Regions from separate parts of the Brevibacillus aydinogluensis genome, predicted to be linked through region 2. Evidence: a T-box and tRNA genes for the amino acid it is inferred to sense, from the RefSeq annotation. Region 2 holds a T-box; the other holds one or more tRNA genes.
The links. The T-box of region 2 lies ahead of serS (serine--tRNA ligase). A T-box ahead of a tRNA ligase gene usually reads a tRNA of that ligase, here a tRNA-Ser.

Region 1: it has a tRNA-Ser gene. The T-box ahead of serS (serine--tRNA ligase) is inferred to sense a tRNA for this amino acid. The anticodon was not compared.

The regions. Positions count from the first base shown of each region.
Region 1 is NZ_OY569118.1:1,250,697-1,258,882, reverse strand. It holds gene pdxK (pyridoxine/pyridoxal/pyridoxamine kinase) at 1-746, shown strand, start outside; gene rarD (EamA family transporter RarD) at 801-1,709, opposite strand; gene Q7F15_RS06135 (EamA family transporter) at 1,968-2,876, shown strand; tRNA gene Q7F15_RS06130 (tRNA-Leu) at 3,180-3,264, opposite strand; tRNA gene Q7F15_RS06125 (tRNA-His) at 3,305-3,380, opposite strand; tRNA gene Q7F15_RS06120 (tRNA-Met) at 3,391-3,467, opposite strand; tRNA gene Q7F15_RS06115 (tRNA-Gly) at 3,477-3,550, opposite strand; tRNA gene Q7F15_RS06110 (tRNA-Pro) at 3,619-3,695, opposite strand; tRNA gene Q7F15_RS06105 (tRNA-Arg) at 3,742-3,818, opposite strand; tRNA gene Q7F15_RS06100 (tRNA-Gly) at 3,841-3,916, opposite strand; tRNA gene Q7F15_RS06095 (tRNA-Leu) at 3,959-4,045, opposite strand; tRNA gene Q7F15_RS06090 (tRNA-Val) at 4,069-4,144, opposite strand; tRNA gene Q7F15_RS06085 (tRNA-Glu) at 4,232-4,308, opposite strand; tRNA gene Q7F15_RS06080 (tRNA-Ser) at 4,319-4,411, opposite strand; partial or broken gene thiM (hydroxyethylthiazole kinase) at 4,666-5,476, opposite strand; gene Q7F15_RS06070 (YitT family protein) at 5,685-6,347, opposite strand; gene iolC (5-dehydro-2-deoxygluconokinase) at 6,804-7,811, opposite strand; gene iolB (5-deoxy-glucuronate isomerase) at 7,808-8,186, opposite strand, start outside.
Region 2 is NZ_OY569118.1:4,075,998-4,084,183, reverse strand. It holds gene Q7F15_RS20425 (hypothetical protein) at 1-666, shown strand, start outside; gene Q7F15_RS20420 (D-alanyl-D-alanine carboxypeptidase family protein) at 847-2,151, shown strand; gene pdxS (pyridoxal 5'-phosphate synthase lyase subunit PdxS) at 2,257-3,141, shown strand; gene pdxT (pyridoxal 5'-phosphate synthase glutaminase subunit PdxT) at 3,152-3,742, shown strand; T-box leader at 3,856-4,085, shown strand; gene serS (serine--tRNA ligase) at 4,195-5,484, shown strand; gene Q7F15_RS20400 (hypothetical protein) at 5,677-5,829, shown strand; gene aceB (malate synthase A) at 5,925-7,535, shown strand; gene aceA (isocitrate lyase) at 7,552-8,186, shown strand, end outside.

The DNA.
Region 1 (8,186 bases), 1.3 Mb from region 2:
TGAAGACGTTTCAGGAGCTGGGCGTCTACGGAATGACCGCCCTGACCGTAATCGTAGCCCAAGATCCGCACAATTCCTGGTTTCACGAGGTGTTTCCGATCGACCTCGGCACTCTGGAGAAGCAGTTGGAAACGGTTCTCTCCGGCATCGGCGTCGATGCCGTGAAAACCGGCATGCTGGGTACGACGGAGCTGATCGAGCTGGCGGCCCGGAAAATCGACCAATACCAATTGAAGAACGTCGTCGTCGACCCGGTGCTCGTCTGCAAGGGAGCGGACGAAGTGCTTCACCCGGAAGTGGCCGACAGCCTGCGCGACGTCCTCGTTCCCCGGGCTACTGTCGTGACGCCCAACCTGTTTGAAGCCGGTCAGTTGAGCCAAATGGGGGCGCTCAAAACCGTCGACGACATGAAAGAAGCAGCCAAGCGCATTCACGACAAAGGGGCGGCCTACGTGCTGGTCAAAGGCGGCGGCAAGCTCGCGCACGAAAAAGCGATTGACGTCCTGTACGACGGCCACACATTTGACATTCTGGAAGGCGAGCGGATCAACACCACCTACACGCACGGCGCCGGCTGCACCTACTCCGCCGCCATCTGTGCGGAGCTTGCCAAAGGCAAATCGGTGCGCGAGGCGGTAGCGGTAGCCAAGGCGTTCATCACCGAAGCGATCCGCCATTCTTTCCCGCTCAATCAATACGTCGGACCGACACATCACGGCGCGTACCGCAGCCTGCAACACAACTGACAGCAAAAAACTCCAATCCGTCCGCTGCTTCGGACAGATTGGAGTTTTTTTGTGTTACGCTTCCTTTTTGATCGCCAGCTCCACCTGCTGCTGTGCAGAACCCGGTTTTTTTCGCATCGAGCTGACCGTGTACACGAACAGCGCGCTCCAGATCAAGCCGAAGCTGACCAGGTGAACGCCGCCAAATGTTTCGCCAAACAGGAACACCGCCATGAACAGCGAGATCGACGGGGCCAGGTACTGGATAAACCCCACCGTGGACAGCGGCAGCAGCTTGGCCGCTTGAGCGAACCAGAAGAGCGGCAAGGCCGTCGCCACGCCAGACAGCGTCAACAGTGCAATCTGCCAGCCTGTCACGTGGGAAAGCGTGTCCGTCCCGCTGACGTGCAGCGTCACCAGGTACCCCAGCGCCACCGGAGCCACCACCAGCGTTTCCCAGGCCAGACTGATGATCGCGTCCGTTTTTATCAACTTTTTGACCAGCCCGTAGCAGGCAAACGTCAGTGCGAGGGAAATCGCGACCCACGGTACCCTGCCGTAGTGCGCGGTCATCACGGAAACGCCGGCTGCGGCCAGCGCAATCGCCATCCACTGCCCCTTTCCCAGCCGCTCTTTGAGGAACAAGACGCCAAAAAGCACGTTCAGCAGCGGGTTGATGTAGTACCCGAGGCTGGTTTCCAACACGTTGCCGTTGTTGACCGCCCAGATGAAAATCAGCCAGTTGGCGCTGATAAACAGCGAACACAGGAGGAGCGCCCCTCTCTCCTTCGCCGTCGAAATCGCCTTTCGCATCTGCAGCCAGCGCTTCGTCACAAACAGCAGTACGGCAACAAAAACGAGGGACCAGACAATTCGGTGGGCGAGAATCTCCCACGCGGCCATTTCCTGAAACACCTTCCAATAGAGCGGCAGCAGTCCCCAGGCCAAATAGGCCCCCACCGCGTAGAAGACACCCTTTCTCATCTCTCCAGCCTCCATGAATTATTTGCTCTGTCATCTCTAGTGTAGCTGAAGCAGGCCGGAACAGCTATCTATTAACATGCAGCATATTGGCCGGGAGAAGGCACATGCTTGCACGCCACGGCAGTTGTTTAGCATAGTAACGAATCATCACAGCAGTATGATAAAGATATGTGTAAAATTTTATTGTATCATTTCTGAATCTCATGTACAATAATTTTCGCATACTTATGTTTTGTCACAAGAAAGGAACGTTTGCTTATGAGTTACTGGCGATCCGTGCTGCTCGTCCTGGCCGGCGCGTGCAGCTACGGCGTGCTTTCTGTCATCATGAAATCCGCCTTTTCCGCCGGTTTTACCCCGGTCGAATTAAGCGGCGGGCAGCTTGTGTTCGGGACGCTGATCATGTCCGGCGTCGCGCTGTTCCTGTCCAGGCAGCGGTTTCGGCTGCGCCACCTGCTGATCCTGCTGCCGTCCGGCCTGATGATGGCCGGCACCAGCCTGTTTTACCACCGGGCGGTCAGCGAAATCCCGGCCTCGCTCGCCATTGTGCTGCTGTTCCAGTTTACCTGGATTGGCGTGCTGATCGAGTGTATTGCCGACCGCAAGTGGCCCGGACCGGAAAAATGGGCCTCGCTGGTCCTCCTCGGCATCGGCACCGTGCTGGCCAGCGGCCTGATGGAATCCGGCCTGCATGACGTCAGCGCCACCGGTCTCATCTATGGTCTATTGTCCGGGTTTACGTTTGCGATGGTGATCTTTCTCAGCGGACGGCTGGCGCCGGACGTGAACCCGTATCTGCGCAGCGCCGTCTCCATTGGCATGGCCGCGCTCTGCCTGTCGCTGGTCTATCCGCCGACCTTCCTCATCAACGGCAGACTGTGGGACGGATTGCTGCCGTACGCCCTGCTGGTGGCCTGCTTCGGCTCAGCCATCCCGATTCTCTGTCTGTCGATTGGCGTGCCGCGTATCGGCAACGGATTGGCGACCATTCTCAGCGCAGCCGAACTGCCGGCAGTCGTGCTGCTCTCCAGTCTGGTGCTGCACGAACAGATCAGCCTCTACAAGTGGAGCGGTGTGCTGTTGATCCTGGCCGCCATTGCCGTGCCGCAGATCAAGTGGAATCGGCTGGTCCATCCTGCCCGAAAGCCTCACCGGCATAAGATGTAAAAAAGGATACGGCAAGGCGCTGAACGGTTCAGCGCTTTTGCCTCATGCACCATGCGGGCGTGTCGACCGGATAACAGGTTGGCGCGCCTGTTTTTGTGCGCCTTCGCCCTCCCATACCCCAAAACGTGGCAGCCTTGAAAAGGAAGCGGCGAACTTAAGCGCATTTACTCGTCACAATATTGCGAAAGTGAAAGAGAAAGGCGTCCGCCCGTGGAAAAGCGGCCTGGTACAGAAACGATTCAAAATCAAAAAGCCCGGCGCTTGCAGCGGTTTGCTGCACTCACCGGGCTGTGTGAACATAGATGGTGCGTTCGGCGAGACTCGAACTCGCACGGGTCGCCCCGCCACCCCCTCAAGATGGTGTGTCTGCCAATTCCACCACGACCGCATGTGTCTGGGTTGGGGACGTCCTTTGGTGAATAAAAAAATGGGGCGATCGATGGGAATCGAACCCACGAATGCCGGAGCCACAATCCGGTGCGTTAACCACTTCGCCACGATCGCCATGTACATATGGTAGCGGTGGAGGGGCTTGAACCCCCGACCTTTCGGGTATGAACCGAACGCTCTAGCCAGCTGAGCTACACCGCCAGAAACATTTGGAGCGGGTGATGGGAATCGAACCCACGCGACCAGCTTGGAAGGCTGGGGTTCTACCACTGAACTACACCCGCACGCGTTATCGGCCAGCGCAGCAGATCGGATGCTGCTCTGCGCCGCCCGTTGCTGATGAGAATAAGAATGGTCGGGAAGACAGGATTTGAACCTGCGACCTCTTGGTCCCGAACCAAGCGCTCTACCAAGCTGAGCCACTTCCCGACGTGGAGGTGAGACACGGGCTGTGCCAACTTCCCACCTCTTGCTATGGCGTGCCCTGAGAGATTCGAACTCCCGACCTTTTGATTCGTAGTCAAACGCTCTATCCAGCTGAGCTAAGGGCACAAAACGATGTAAGAGATTGCACTGGAGCGGACGACGGGGCTCGAACCCGCGGCCTTCGCCTTGGCAAGGCGACGCTCTACCAGCTGAGCTACGTCCGCATGTTAATACCTTCTGAGATGTAACAATCAAGACATTTTGTATGGTGCGGTCGAGAGGACTTGAACCTCCACGGTGTTGCCACCACTAGAACCTGAATCTAGCGCGTCTGCCAATTCCGCCACGACCGCATATGTCATTGTACCCGTAAAGGTGGTGGAGGCTGACGGGATCGAACCGCCGACCCTCTGCTTGTAAGGCAGATGCTCTCCCAGCTGAGCTAAGCCTCCGCTCCGTCCGCAAAGTGAACGGAGGCTTCTCAGCGAATCCGTATGCTTTGCGGGGTCCCCCGGACAGCGTCCAGGGGGATTTTTCTATGGTGACCCGTAGGGGATTCGAACCCCTGAATGACAGCGTGAAAGGCTGCTGTGTTAAACCACTTCACCAACGGGCCAGGTGATTGATGGCGGATGGAGTGGGATTTGAACCCACGAGACGAGTCATCCCCGTCTACACGATTTCCAATCGTGCTCCTTCGGCCTCTCGGACATCCATCCAGATCGTTTTTGCCGTTCTCTCATCGGCAAGAATTAATCTATCACATCTCAAAAGCTTTTTCAAGTGGTATTTTAAAATTTTTTTCTGGTTAAAAGAGAAGATGTTGGCCTCGTGCTTATTTCATTGTATCGATTCCGCTTATGAAAGGCAACGCAAAGGCCCCCTCGCTCACAAGCACAAAGGGGCCTTTTTCGCCCAACAGCGGGAAAGCAGTCTGGCCGTCACCCGGCCGATACGCGCTCTTCTCCCCGGCTTACACGCGGTCGATCGCTCCGTATCTGCGGACATCGTCTGCGGTGATCCGCGCCAATTGATTCAAAAACTCGATCTGAAATTGTCCCGGGCCTTCCGCTCCTTTGCCGGCAGCTGCCACTTCCGCCGCCACGCCATAGCTGACGAGCGCAGACGCCCCCGCAAGCAGCAGGTCTTTCTCCACCGCAACAAACGCCCCCAGGACGGATGTGAGCAGGCAGCCCGTGCCCGTTACCTTGGTCAGGATGGGATGGCCGTTGCGGATGAGGTAGGTGGTGCGGCCGTCCGTGATGACATCCGTTTTCCCCGTAATCGCGACGATCGTGCCCAACTGCTTCGCCGCCGACTGCGCGAGCGAGACTACATCGCCGCTCCCTTCCCCCGCATCGACGCCTTTGATCGTCCAGCTCTCGCCGATCACATGAGCGATTTCCGCAGCGTTGCCGCGAATGACGGACACCCGGACCTCCCGCATGATCGTTTGCGCGGTTTTCGTCCGATAGGCGGTCGCCCCCCGCTCCCACCGGGTCGAAGATGACCGGCACGCCGTGCTGATTGGCCGAACGGCCCGCGATCAGCATGGCCTCCACCTCTGCCTCATTCAGCGTGCCGATATTGAGCACCAGCGCGCCGGCGATTTTGGCCATGTCCGCCACCTCTTCCTTGGCGTACGCCATGACAGGCGAAGCGCCCAGGGCCAGCAGGCCGTTGGCGGTAAAGTTGGTGACGACGACGTTGGTGATGTTGTGGACGAGGGGGTTGGCCTCACGCACCTTCACCAGCGTATTCCCGATGTCTTGCAGCAATGTCATGAAAAGCGCCTCCTGATCCTTTGGTCGGTTGTCCTCTCATTATCTCACAAGACCGAGGCGTGAGACAGACAAGCACGCACGCAAGCTGCCCTTTTGCCGTGAAAAAACCCCTCGCGGCAAACAGCGATACGCGCTGTATTACCAGGAGGGGTTCGCGTTGGATGGACCTGCCGGCATTTACCTCATCCGGTCTGAAACTGGTTTGGCATCAATGATCCGGCAGGGTAAGCGAACGCGATATGCTTTTTGTTTCCGATTCGTCGCCATCATCTACCCGGCCGCTTGCAGCGGCGGTCCAGTTGACCACCCGGCTGGCAATCGTCACCGCCAGGATCGTGTAAAGCGTTTCGCGAATCGGCAGGTACCACAGCGACAGACTGAGCACCAGCGCGTCCAGCAGCAGAAAGACCGTTCCAATCGACAGTCCGATCTGACGGCTGAGCAGCACGGCCAGGATGTCGTCCCCGCCAGTGGCGCCGCCATACCGCAAGACGATCCCCGCCCCCCAACCGGTCAGCAGGCCGGACAGCAGGGCGGCCAGCGGCATGAGGCCGCTCAGATCAACGTGCAGCGGCGAGAACCGCTCAAACAAATCGTAAAAGACGGAAAAGGCGATGGATGCAATGATGGTGTTGGCCAGAAACTGACGTCCCTTCACGTGAAAAGCGACGAGAAACAGCGGAATGTCGAGCGCCAGCGTCGTGATCGCCGGCGACAGGTCAAACGCGTACTTGGCCAGCAGGGCCAACCCGACAAACCCGCCCTCCGACAAATGGTTCTGAGCATTGATGTGATAATACGCAAATGCCAATACAAACGCGCCGAACACAATCCAACACAATTGGCGAACGTACGCAACTGCTCTCCTCATCTGAGATTCCTCGCATCGTAAACCGTTTTGGCGCGGGCGCCCTTCCGGCTACGGAGGAACTCCTGACGATTCGATCTCGTTTCATATCCATTATCTCGCTTTCGTAGCAGGTTGGGTCGCCCAAGAGACGATCAACAGCTACGTCGCTAGATGTAGGAGAGGTCATAACGTTTCCAGATGGTCTTATACGGACCCATCGGTATCAAGATCCTTTCCTGTTTGATGCCTCCATTTTACCATAATCAGGGGGGAGGCGTCGAACGGCCGGAAGGCGCAAAAAGCCGCGACTTCGCGGAAAAAACCGCCCTTTTCCGTGTTTGGACTGCGTACGTCATTGATCCCCGCAGATTTCCGCTGTTTCCGTTGTTTTTGGCCAGATGTTTGCCCCTTGTCCGCGCCTCGTTTTGGAGCGGACATGATCCAGGCCCCCATCACCCATGCGCCACGTACTTTGAGTCAGCGTACACCTTCCCCGCTGCGGCACTGTTGGATATAGCGTTCGATCTGCTCCACCGTCGGCATCGCCTCCGAGCAGCTGTGGGAGGAAATGACAATCGCAGCGGCAGCAGCCCCGTATTCCATCGCCTTCGCAATGTCCCATCCCTGCATCAGTCCGTAGATCAGAGCGGCGGCATAAGAATCTCCCGCACCAAACGTCTTGACCACCTTGGCCGGAAAAACCCTTCCCGTATAACACTGGCCGTCGTTGGTGTACGCGACGGAACCGTTTTTCCCGTGTTTGATCAAGACGATCCTGGCCCGGCAGTCAAACCATCTTCTCGCCGTGACGGCGTCATCGTGCCGGTCATTGCGATCGAAGTGTTCCATCCGGTCAAATTCTTCCCGGGTGCCGATCAGGACGTCACACTTTTCGGCAGCCAGCTTGTAGTAGATCGCCGTTTCTTCCGCAGAAGTCCACGTGTACGGACGGTAGTCGAGATCAAAAAACGTCACGACGCCGTGCCTATTGGCGTAGTCCAGGGCGAGAAACACCGCTTCTCGCGACGGGCTCTTCGCCAGCGCCGTGCCGGTGATCAGGATCGCTTTGGCATTTTGAATCGTCTCTTCCTTCACGTCGTTGGGTTCCAGCCGCAAATCCGCGGTATTCTCCCGATACATCAGGATGCTGCAATCGGTTGGGCTTTTGATTTCGGTAAACGTCAGCCCCGTTACGCTGCCCGACCGGTCGACGATTACCTGGGAGGTGTCAATCTGATTCTGTTTCAGGTAATTGACGATAAACCGCCCCATCTGATCATCCGCCACCCGGCCGATAAACCCCGTTTTCATCCCCAACCGGGACAAGCCGATGGCGATGTTGGCCGGGGAGCCGCCCACGTATTTGGTAAAGGTCGTCACTTCTTCCATCGGGCGGTTGATCTCATTGGCATTCAGGTCGATGCACAGCCTGCCGATCGCGATGAAATCCATCGGCTTGCGGCTGTCAAAGGTCAGATTGTTCATGGAGCATCCCCTTCCCTTCCATCCTGCCGGCTGGCCATTTTGCTTGCCATTACCCACTCATGGGCCGGATCGTTCTGAAATTTCCACGTGCGCACCGGTCCCGCCATGACGTTTAAATAGTAGACGTCATAGCCGGGCGGGGCGGAAACGGGGTGATACCCTTTGGGGACCAGTACCGCATCGCCATCGTGCACGGTCAGCGTCTCGTCCAGTGAGCGGTCGTCCGTGTACACGCGCTGTACGGCGAAACCGTGACCGGGATTGATTTTGTAGTAATACGTTTCCTCCAGATAAGATTCATGCGGCAGATTGTCCTGATCGTGCTTGTGCGGCGGATAGCTGGACCAGTGGCCTTCCGGTGTGAACACTTCAACC
Region 2 (8,186 bases):
CCGCACGAACTTCATCAAAGAAGCACAATGGGGATCCAACAAGCGAAAGTAGAGCTCCAAAGAGATAGGATCGTGAAGAAGCGGCGAGTAATTGGCGGAATTGTATCGGCTGCCATTTTCGTGTCTGCCATTATTGCGATGAACGATTCCGGTCTGGCTTCGTCTGTAAGCGGATATTTCAGAGATGTCGTCCACTGGAAGAACGAAGTGGTGGACACACAATATTCCAACGCTACAGATGAAATTAAGGTCGAGGTGGATTCAGCGACGATACAATCAGAAAAACTGATTGTGCCCGTTACGGTTACCATACTAGACATGACAAAGCCGCCCTACAGTACGATAGAGGCTCTTACGTTCGGTGATGTTGAGATTGTTGGAAGTTCAGGAGAGTCTGTCCATCACCAACAAATTGCCGTTCAGGCAGCATCAGACACACATTATGACTTTGAAATAAAAGACAGTGACAAACTTCTTTCCGAAGTAAAACGTACAAAACCGAATGAACGAGTGTTTCAGGCAAACCTGCTCATTGATGCGGGTTTCGTAAACAAAAATGAGCGGTTTACATTGAAGATCCGTTCATTTTTCGGACAGAAAAAAGCAGACTCGCCTTTACAAATAGAAGGTGAGTGGAACGTTGCTGTTTTTGTGAAGCGTTCATAACCTTGCACCGCGATTTTTCGTCTATATAAGATTGGAGAGTGGGTTTTTTTCCAGTCTCCGACGCGGACAAACAGGTCGAAACAACCTTCAAGGAAGCCCTGCTTGTATGGTACACTTACACTTGTGTGCTCATGCCAATCGTGGCGAAGAACGACAGAAACGGGAGAGTGAGTAAAGCAAATGAAACAAAAAAGATGGACGAGGCGATTGATGGGACTGTTCCTTTCTGTCGCTGTGTTTTTGACCGCGTGGGGCGGCTTGTCTGACGGCGCAGGAGCTGCACAGCCCAACCTGCAGTTGGCGGTTAAATCGGCCATTCTGGTGGAAGCGTCCACGGGCAAGGTGCTGTACAGCAGCAATCCGGATGTACCGCTGCCGCCGGCCAGCATGAGCAAGATGATGACCGAGTACCTCGTGCTGGAAGCGATTAAACAAAAGAAAATCAAGTGGGACGAAAAGGTTCAGGTGAGCGAATACGCCTTTTACATCGCCAAAATGCCGGACTCCGCAGGCGTCTACCTGAACATGGGCGAGTCTCATACCGTCAAGGATCTGTACAAGGCCATGGCGATCGTGTCCGCCAACGACGCAACCGTGCTGCTTGCGGAAAAAGTGGGCGGCAGCGAAGCCAACTTCGTGGCAATGATGAATAAAAAGGCCAAGGAACTGGGGATGAAAAACACCTCGTTCGTGACGTCGACCGGTTTGCCCGTTGAAGATCTGGGGCCGTATGCACCGCAATCCGAACAAAAGGAAAACATGATGTCCGCACGGGACTCCGCGATCCTGGCCCGCGCGCTGATTCGTGATTTCCCGGAAGCGTTGGAATACTCCAAAATTCCGGAGCTGGCGTTCCGTGAAGGTATGCCAAACGTGATCAAAAAGAAAAACTACAACTGGATGCTTCCCGGACTGCTCAGCTACTATCCGGGGGTAGATGGTTTGAAGACCGGCTATACGTCGGCGGCGGGATACTGTTTCACCGGTACGGCAACACGGGATGATATGCGCCTGATCAGCGTCGTCATGGGGACCAGCAGCGAGTTGAAGCGCTTTGAAGAAACCAAAAAGCTGTTTGACTACGGCTTCAGCAACTTCAAGCTGACCAAAAAGGTGGAGAAGGGAGCCGCAGTGAAAGGCTTTGAAACCGCGCCGGTGAAAAACGGTGTGGACCTGACCGTACCAGCTGTAACAAGTAAAGAGGTAAACGTCCTGACCAAAATTGGCGAGGACACCAAGTTTACGCCGGTCGTGACCTTCCAGGATCTGAATGCGCCGCTGACGAAAGGACAGGTCATCGGGAAAGTGGTCTTTAAAGAAGAAGGAGAAAAGGACAGCGACTACCTGCAGCCGGAAGACGTGACCAAGGGGGGCGTCGACCTCGTGGCTGGACAAGACGTAGAGGAAGCAAGCTGGATTCGCCTGTTCTTCCGCAGCATCATCCAATTTATTAGTAACATTTTCAGCAGCGTCACCGGCAAATAAGTGGTTGTGTCGAAAATCACACTTCGTTTACAATGGTGAATATTACGACAACGTTTGCACAAAAACGTGCAGATCTAGAGTCCACATGGGTAGGAGGCAAAAAGCATGGTACAAGTAGGAACGTCCCGCGTTAAAAAAGGTATGGCTGAAATGCAAAAAGGCGGCGTCATCATGGACGTCGTAAATGCCGAACAAGCGAAGATCGCGGAAGCGGCCGGTGCCGTTGCCGTTATGGCACTGGAACGCGTACCGTCTGATATTCGCGCGGCCGGCGGAGTGGCGCGCATGGCTGACCTGGGCATCGTGGAAGAAGTGATGAAAGCGGTATCCATCCCGGTCATGGCCAAGGCACGGATTGGCCACTTCGTTGAAGCACGCGTGCTCGAGGCGATGGGCGTTGACTACATCGACGAGAGTGAAGTGCTCACTCCTGCCGACGACATGTTCCACATCAACAAAAAAGACTTTACGGTTCCGTTTGTCTGCGGTGCCCGCGATCTGGGCGAAGCGCTGCGCCGCATCGGTGAAGGCGCGTCCATGATCCGCACCAAAGGGGAGCCGGGTACGGGCAACATCGTGGAAGCGGTTCGCCACATGCGCACGATGCAGGCACAGATTCGCAAAGTGCAAAGCATGTCCTACGACGAACTGATGGCGGAAGCGAAAAACCTGGGTGCACCGTACGAACTTCTGGAATACGTGCATAAAAACGGGAAGCTGCCGGTTGTCAACTTCGCAGCCGGTGGTGTGGCTACGCCGTCCGACGCTGCACTGATGATGCAGCTTGGGGCAGATGGCGTGTTCGTCGGCTCCGGTATCTTCAAATCGGAGAATCCGGAGAAATACGCCCGCGCCATCGTCGAAGCGACGACGCACTACACCGACTACGATCTGATTGCCCGCGTCTCCAAAGGACTGGGTACGGCTATGCCGGGTATCGAAATCTCCAAACTGCGCGAAGCAGATCGCATGCAAGAGCGCGGCTGGTAAGGTGAACAACATGAAAATTGGCGTACTTGCCCTGCAGGGAGCTGTAGCCGAACACATCCGCATGCTGGAACAAGTCGGTGCAACAGCGGTCCCGGTGAAAAAAGTGGAAGAGCTCAACGATCTGGACGGTCTGGTGATCCCCGGCGGGGAAAGCACCACAATCAGCAAGTTGATGCACAAATACGGCTTTATGGAAGCCATCCGCCAGTTTGGCCAAGCCAAAAAACCGATTTTTGGCACATGTGCCGGCGCCATCCTGCTGGCCAACCGCATCAACGGCCAGGATGACTGCCACCTCGGTCTGATGGACATGAAGGTGGAGCGCAACGCGTTTGGACGTCAAAAGGAGAGCTTTGAAGTCGATCTGCCCGTGGCGGGCATCGCTCCCGATTTTCCGGCTGTCTTTATTCGGGCGCCGTACATTATGGAACTGGGGGAAAACGGTCAGGTGCTGGCGAAGTACGAAGACAAAATTGTCGCCGCCCGCCAAGGCCATTACCTCGCGGCTGCCTTCCACCCGGAACTGACGGAGGATGCGCGCATCCACAAATTCTTCTTTGACATGGTGAAGGAGTACCGGGCCGATAAAGTTCAGGCCTGATCCCGCACTCACACAAAAAACCGGTACCGCACGTGGTGCCGGTTTTTTTGTCAACCGCCTCCTTTACACAGGTATAGAACCTGTAGTACAGTTAACAATAGATGTATCGAATATTGAATGCGATGATGAGGCCAGTACTTTGCATAAGCCAGGCCCAGAGAGTCGGTGGCGGGTGAAAACCGATCCGGCGTGCAAGGGAATCCACCTCGGAGTGGCAAAGCTTCAAACTTTGCCCGGTAACCGTCCCGTTACGACGGATGAGAGCGGGCAAATGCGGATGGAAACGGACAAACGCATTTGCCAACAAGGGTGGCAACGCGGGTATACAGCACTCGTCCCTTACAGAGGGGACGAGTGTTTTTTACTGTCCCGCAGGAACGCGCTTTCGCCATTCACATCTGGACAACTATTCTTTCCAGAATAAGGAATCATAGAGATTAGGAGGGAATTACATGCTTGACGTGAAAGTTTTGCGCAGCAATTTGGAAGAGGTAAAACGCCGGTTGGCACATCGCAACGAAGACATTTCCGCGCTCGACCAGTTCGCCGAGACGGATGAAAAGCGGCGCCAGGTCATTCAAGAAGCAGAATCGTTGAAAAATAAGCGAAACACGGTCTCCGAACAAGTGGCGATCATGAAGCGCAACAAAGAAAACGCCGACCACCTGATCGCCGAAATGAAACAGGTGAACGAGCGCATCAAGGCGCTGGACGAAGAACTGCGCCAGCTGGACGAACAATTGGAGCAGATTTTGCTGAGCCTGCCCAATCTGCCGCACGAGAGCGTGCCGATCGGTACGTCGGAAGAAGACAACGTGGTGGCCTGGACCTGGGGCGAACCGCGCAATTTTACGTTTGAGCCAAAGCCGCACTGGGAGCTGGCTGACAATCTGGGCATCCTCGACTTTGAAGCGGCGGCCAAGGTAACAGGCAGCCGGTTTGTCTTTTACAAGGGGCTGGGAGCGCGTCTGGAGCGGGCGCTGATGAACTTCATGCTGGATCTGCATACCAGCGAACACGGATACGAAGAAATTTTGCCGCCGTACATCGTCAATCGCACCAGCATGACCGGCACCGGTCAGCTTCCCAAATTTGAGGAGGATGCCTTCAAACTGGATGGACCGGATTACTTCCTGATCCCGACAGCGGAGGTGCCGGTGACCAACATTCACCGCGACGAGATTCTCGATGCAGCCGACCTGCCGATCTATTACGCCGCGTACAGCGCTTGTTTCCGTTCCGAAGCCGGATCGGCCGGCCGCGATACGCGCGGACTGATTCGCCAGCACCAGTTTAACAAGGTGGAGATGGTGAAGTTCGTCAAACCGGAAGACTCTTACGACGAACTGGAAAAGCTGGTGAAAAACGCGGAAAAAGTGCTGCAGCTCCTCGGCCTGCCGTACCGCGTGATGAACATGTGCACCGGCGACCTCGGGTTTACCGCCGCGAAAAAGTACGACCTGGAGGTATGGCTCCCCAGCTACAATACGTATCGGGAAATCTCCTCGTGTTCCAACTTTGAGGACTTCCAGGCGCGTCGGGCCAACATCCGGTTCCGCCGCGACGCGAAGAGCAAGCCGGAGTTCGTCCATACACTCAACGGCTCCGGTCTGGCAATCGGCCGCACCGTGGCCGCCCTGCTGGAAAACTACCAGCAGGAAGACGGCTCCATTGTCATTCCGGAGGTACTGCGTCCGTACATGGGCGGAATGGAAAAGATCGTGCCGAAGGAAAGCCGCTGACGACGTACAGCATACAGACAGTCAGCATAGAAAAAACCGGCTCTCACGTCCATTTGGATGGGGAGCCGGTTTTTTTATGTAACAAAAACAGCGGAATTTTTTGAAAATGGTGTTGCGTTGTACGAACCACTGTTATATAATAACGGCAAGAAAGTTGATTATTGTATTAATACAGGAGTGGAGGGAACGGAAATGAACTGCTTTCGGTGTGAAGGAAACGGCGAACAGAATTGTCCGCACTGCGGCGGAGCGGGCTATGACGAGCACGGGGTGGTGTGCCATCATTGCCAAGGTGACGGCTGTGTAAGCTGCAGCCACTGCAGCGGCAGCGGGTATCTGGATTAAGGCCATTTTTTTTGGTAGTACTGTACTATAATAGATTGATTAAATTTTCTTCTGTATCATAATAACGTTTTGGTTCAGGAGAGGAGGAACCTGTTTTGACTACGCTGCACACCAACCATTACCCAGCCGAAGTGACGATCACCGGCGCGCTGTCGCCGCAGTATGAGGAGATTCTCACTCCCGACGCGATCCGATTCTTGATCAAACTGGAGCGGGCCTTTGGCGAGCGGAGGCGGGATCTGTTGAAACAGCGGATCAAACGGCAGGAGGAGATTGACTGCGGGAAGCTGCCCGATTTTTTGCCTGAGACCGCCCACATTCGCAAGGCTGATTGGACGGTGGCTCCCCTGCCGCCCGACCTGCAGGACCGCCGGGTGGAGATTACCGGTCCGGCCGGCGACCGCAAAATGGTGATCAACGCGCTCAACTCGGGAGCCCGGATGTTTATGGCCGACTTTGAAGACGCCAACTCGCCGACGTGGACCAACACGATCCAGGGACAAATCAACATGCGCGATGCGGTGAGGCGCACCATTACCTACACCAGCCCGGAAGGCAAGCAGTACGCGCTGAAGGAAAAAACGGCTGTGCTGATCGTCCGTCCGCGCGGCTGGCATCTGGAAGAAAAACACGTGTTGTTGGATGGGCAGCCGCTCTCCGGCAGTCTGTTTGACTTCGGATTGTATTTCTTCCACAACGCCCATGTCTTGCTGGAAAAAGGCTCGGGCCCGTACTTTTACCTGCCCAAACTGGAGAACCACCTGGAAGCCCGTCTCTGGAACGACGTCTTCCTGTTTGCTCAGGACGAATTGGGGATTCCGCGCGGCACGATCAAGGCGACAGTGTTGGTCGAAACGATTCTGGCCGCGTTTGAGATGGATGAAATCCTGTACGAGTTGCGTGAGCACAGCGCCGGACTCAACTGCGGCCGCTGGGACTACATTTTCAGCTACATCAAAAAACTGCGCAACCAGCCCGATGTCATCCTCCCCGACCGCGCTTTGGTGACGATGACGGTGCCGTTCATGCGGGCGTATACCACGCTTGCGGTCAAGACGTGCCACAGGCGGCAGGCGCCCTGCATCGGGGGAATGGCGGCGCAAATCCCGGTCAAAAACGATCCGGTCAAAAACGAAGAAGCGCTGGCCAAGGTGCGGGCCGACAAGGAGCGGGAAGCCTACGACGGCCATGACGGCACCTGGGTGGCCCACCCCGGATTGGTGCCGGTGGCGATGGAAGTGTTTGACCGCTTGATGCCGGAAGCCAATCAGATCTGGTACAAGCGGGAGGATGTGCAGGTCACGGCTGCCGACCTGCTGGCGGTGCCTGAGGGGCCGATTACGGAAGAAGGTGTGCGCACCAACATCAGCGTCGGCATCCAGTACATCGAAGCCTGGCTGCGCGGCCACGGCGCGGTGCCGATCAACAACCTGATGGAAGACGCGGCCACGGCGGAAATTTCCCGCGCCCAGGTCTGGCAGTGGATTCGCCACCGCCGGGGCGTGCTGCCGGACGGGCGGAAGATTACCGCCGGACTGGTCAAACAGTGGGTGAGTGAGGAACTGCAAGCCTTGAAACAAGCCATCGGCCAGGAACGGTACGAGAACGGCAAGTTCCAGCTGGCGGGCGAATTGTTTCTGCGGCTGGTGACAGCAGACGAATTCGAAGAGTTCTTGACCATCCCGGGCTATGGCTATCTTGAATAAAAAGGAGTGGAAGAGGATGAACAAGCAAGAGGCAATCAGACAGGTGGAGGAAAGCTGGAAGGCGGAGCGTTGGAAGGGGATTGTCCGCCCGTATACGGCAGAGGACGTCGTCCGGCTGCGCGGTTCGGTGCAGATTGAACATACGTTGGCACGGATGGGGGCAGAGCGGCTGTGGCATTTGCTCAACACGGAACACCACATCAAGGCGCTGGGTGCCCTCACCGGAAACCAGGCAATTCAGCAGGTGAAAGCCGGCTTGAAAGCCATCTACCTGAGCGGCTGGCAGGTAGCGGCTGACGCCAACCTGGCCGGGCAGATGTACCCCGATCAGAGCTTGTATCCGGCCAACAGCGTTCCTCACGTGGTTAAGCGGATCAATCAGGCGTTCCAGCGCGCCGACCAGATCCAGCAGGCGGAAGGGACCGGCGACATCTACTGGTTTGCGCCGATCGTGGCTGATGCGGAAGCTGGTTTTGGCGGACCGCTCAACGTGTTTGAACTGATGAAAAGCATGATCGAAGCGGGAGCCGCCGGCGTTCACTTCGAAGACCAGCTGGCTTCGGAGAAAAAGTGCGGCCACATGGGCGGAAAAGTGCTGATTCCCACGCAGTTGGCCATTCGCAATCTGATCGCAGCCCGCTTTGCCGCTGA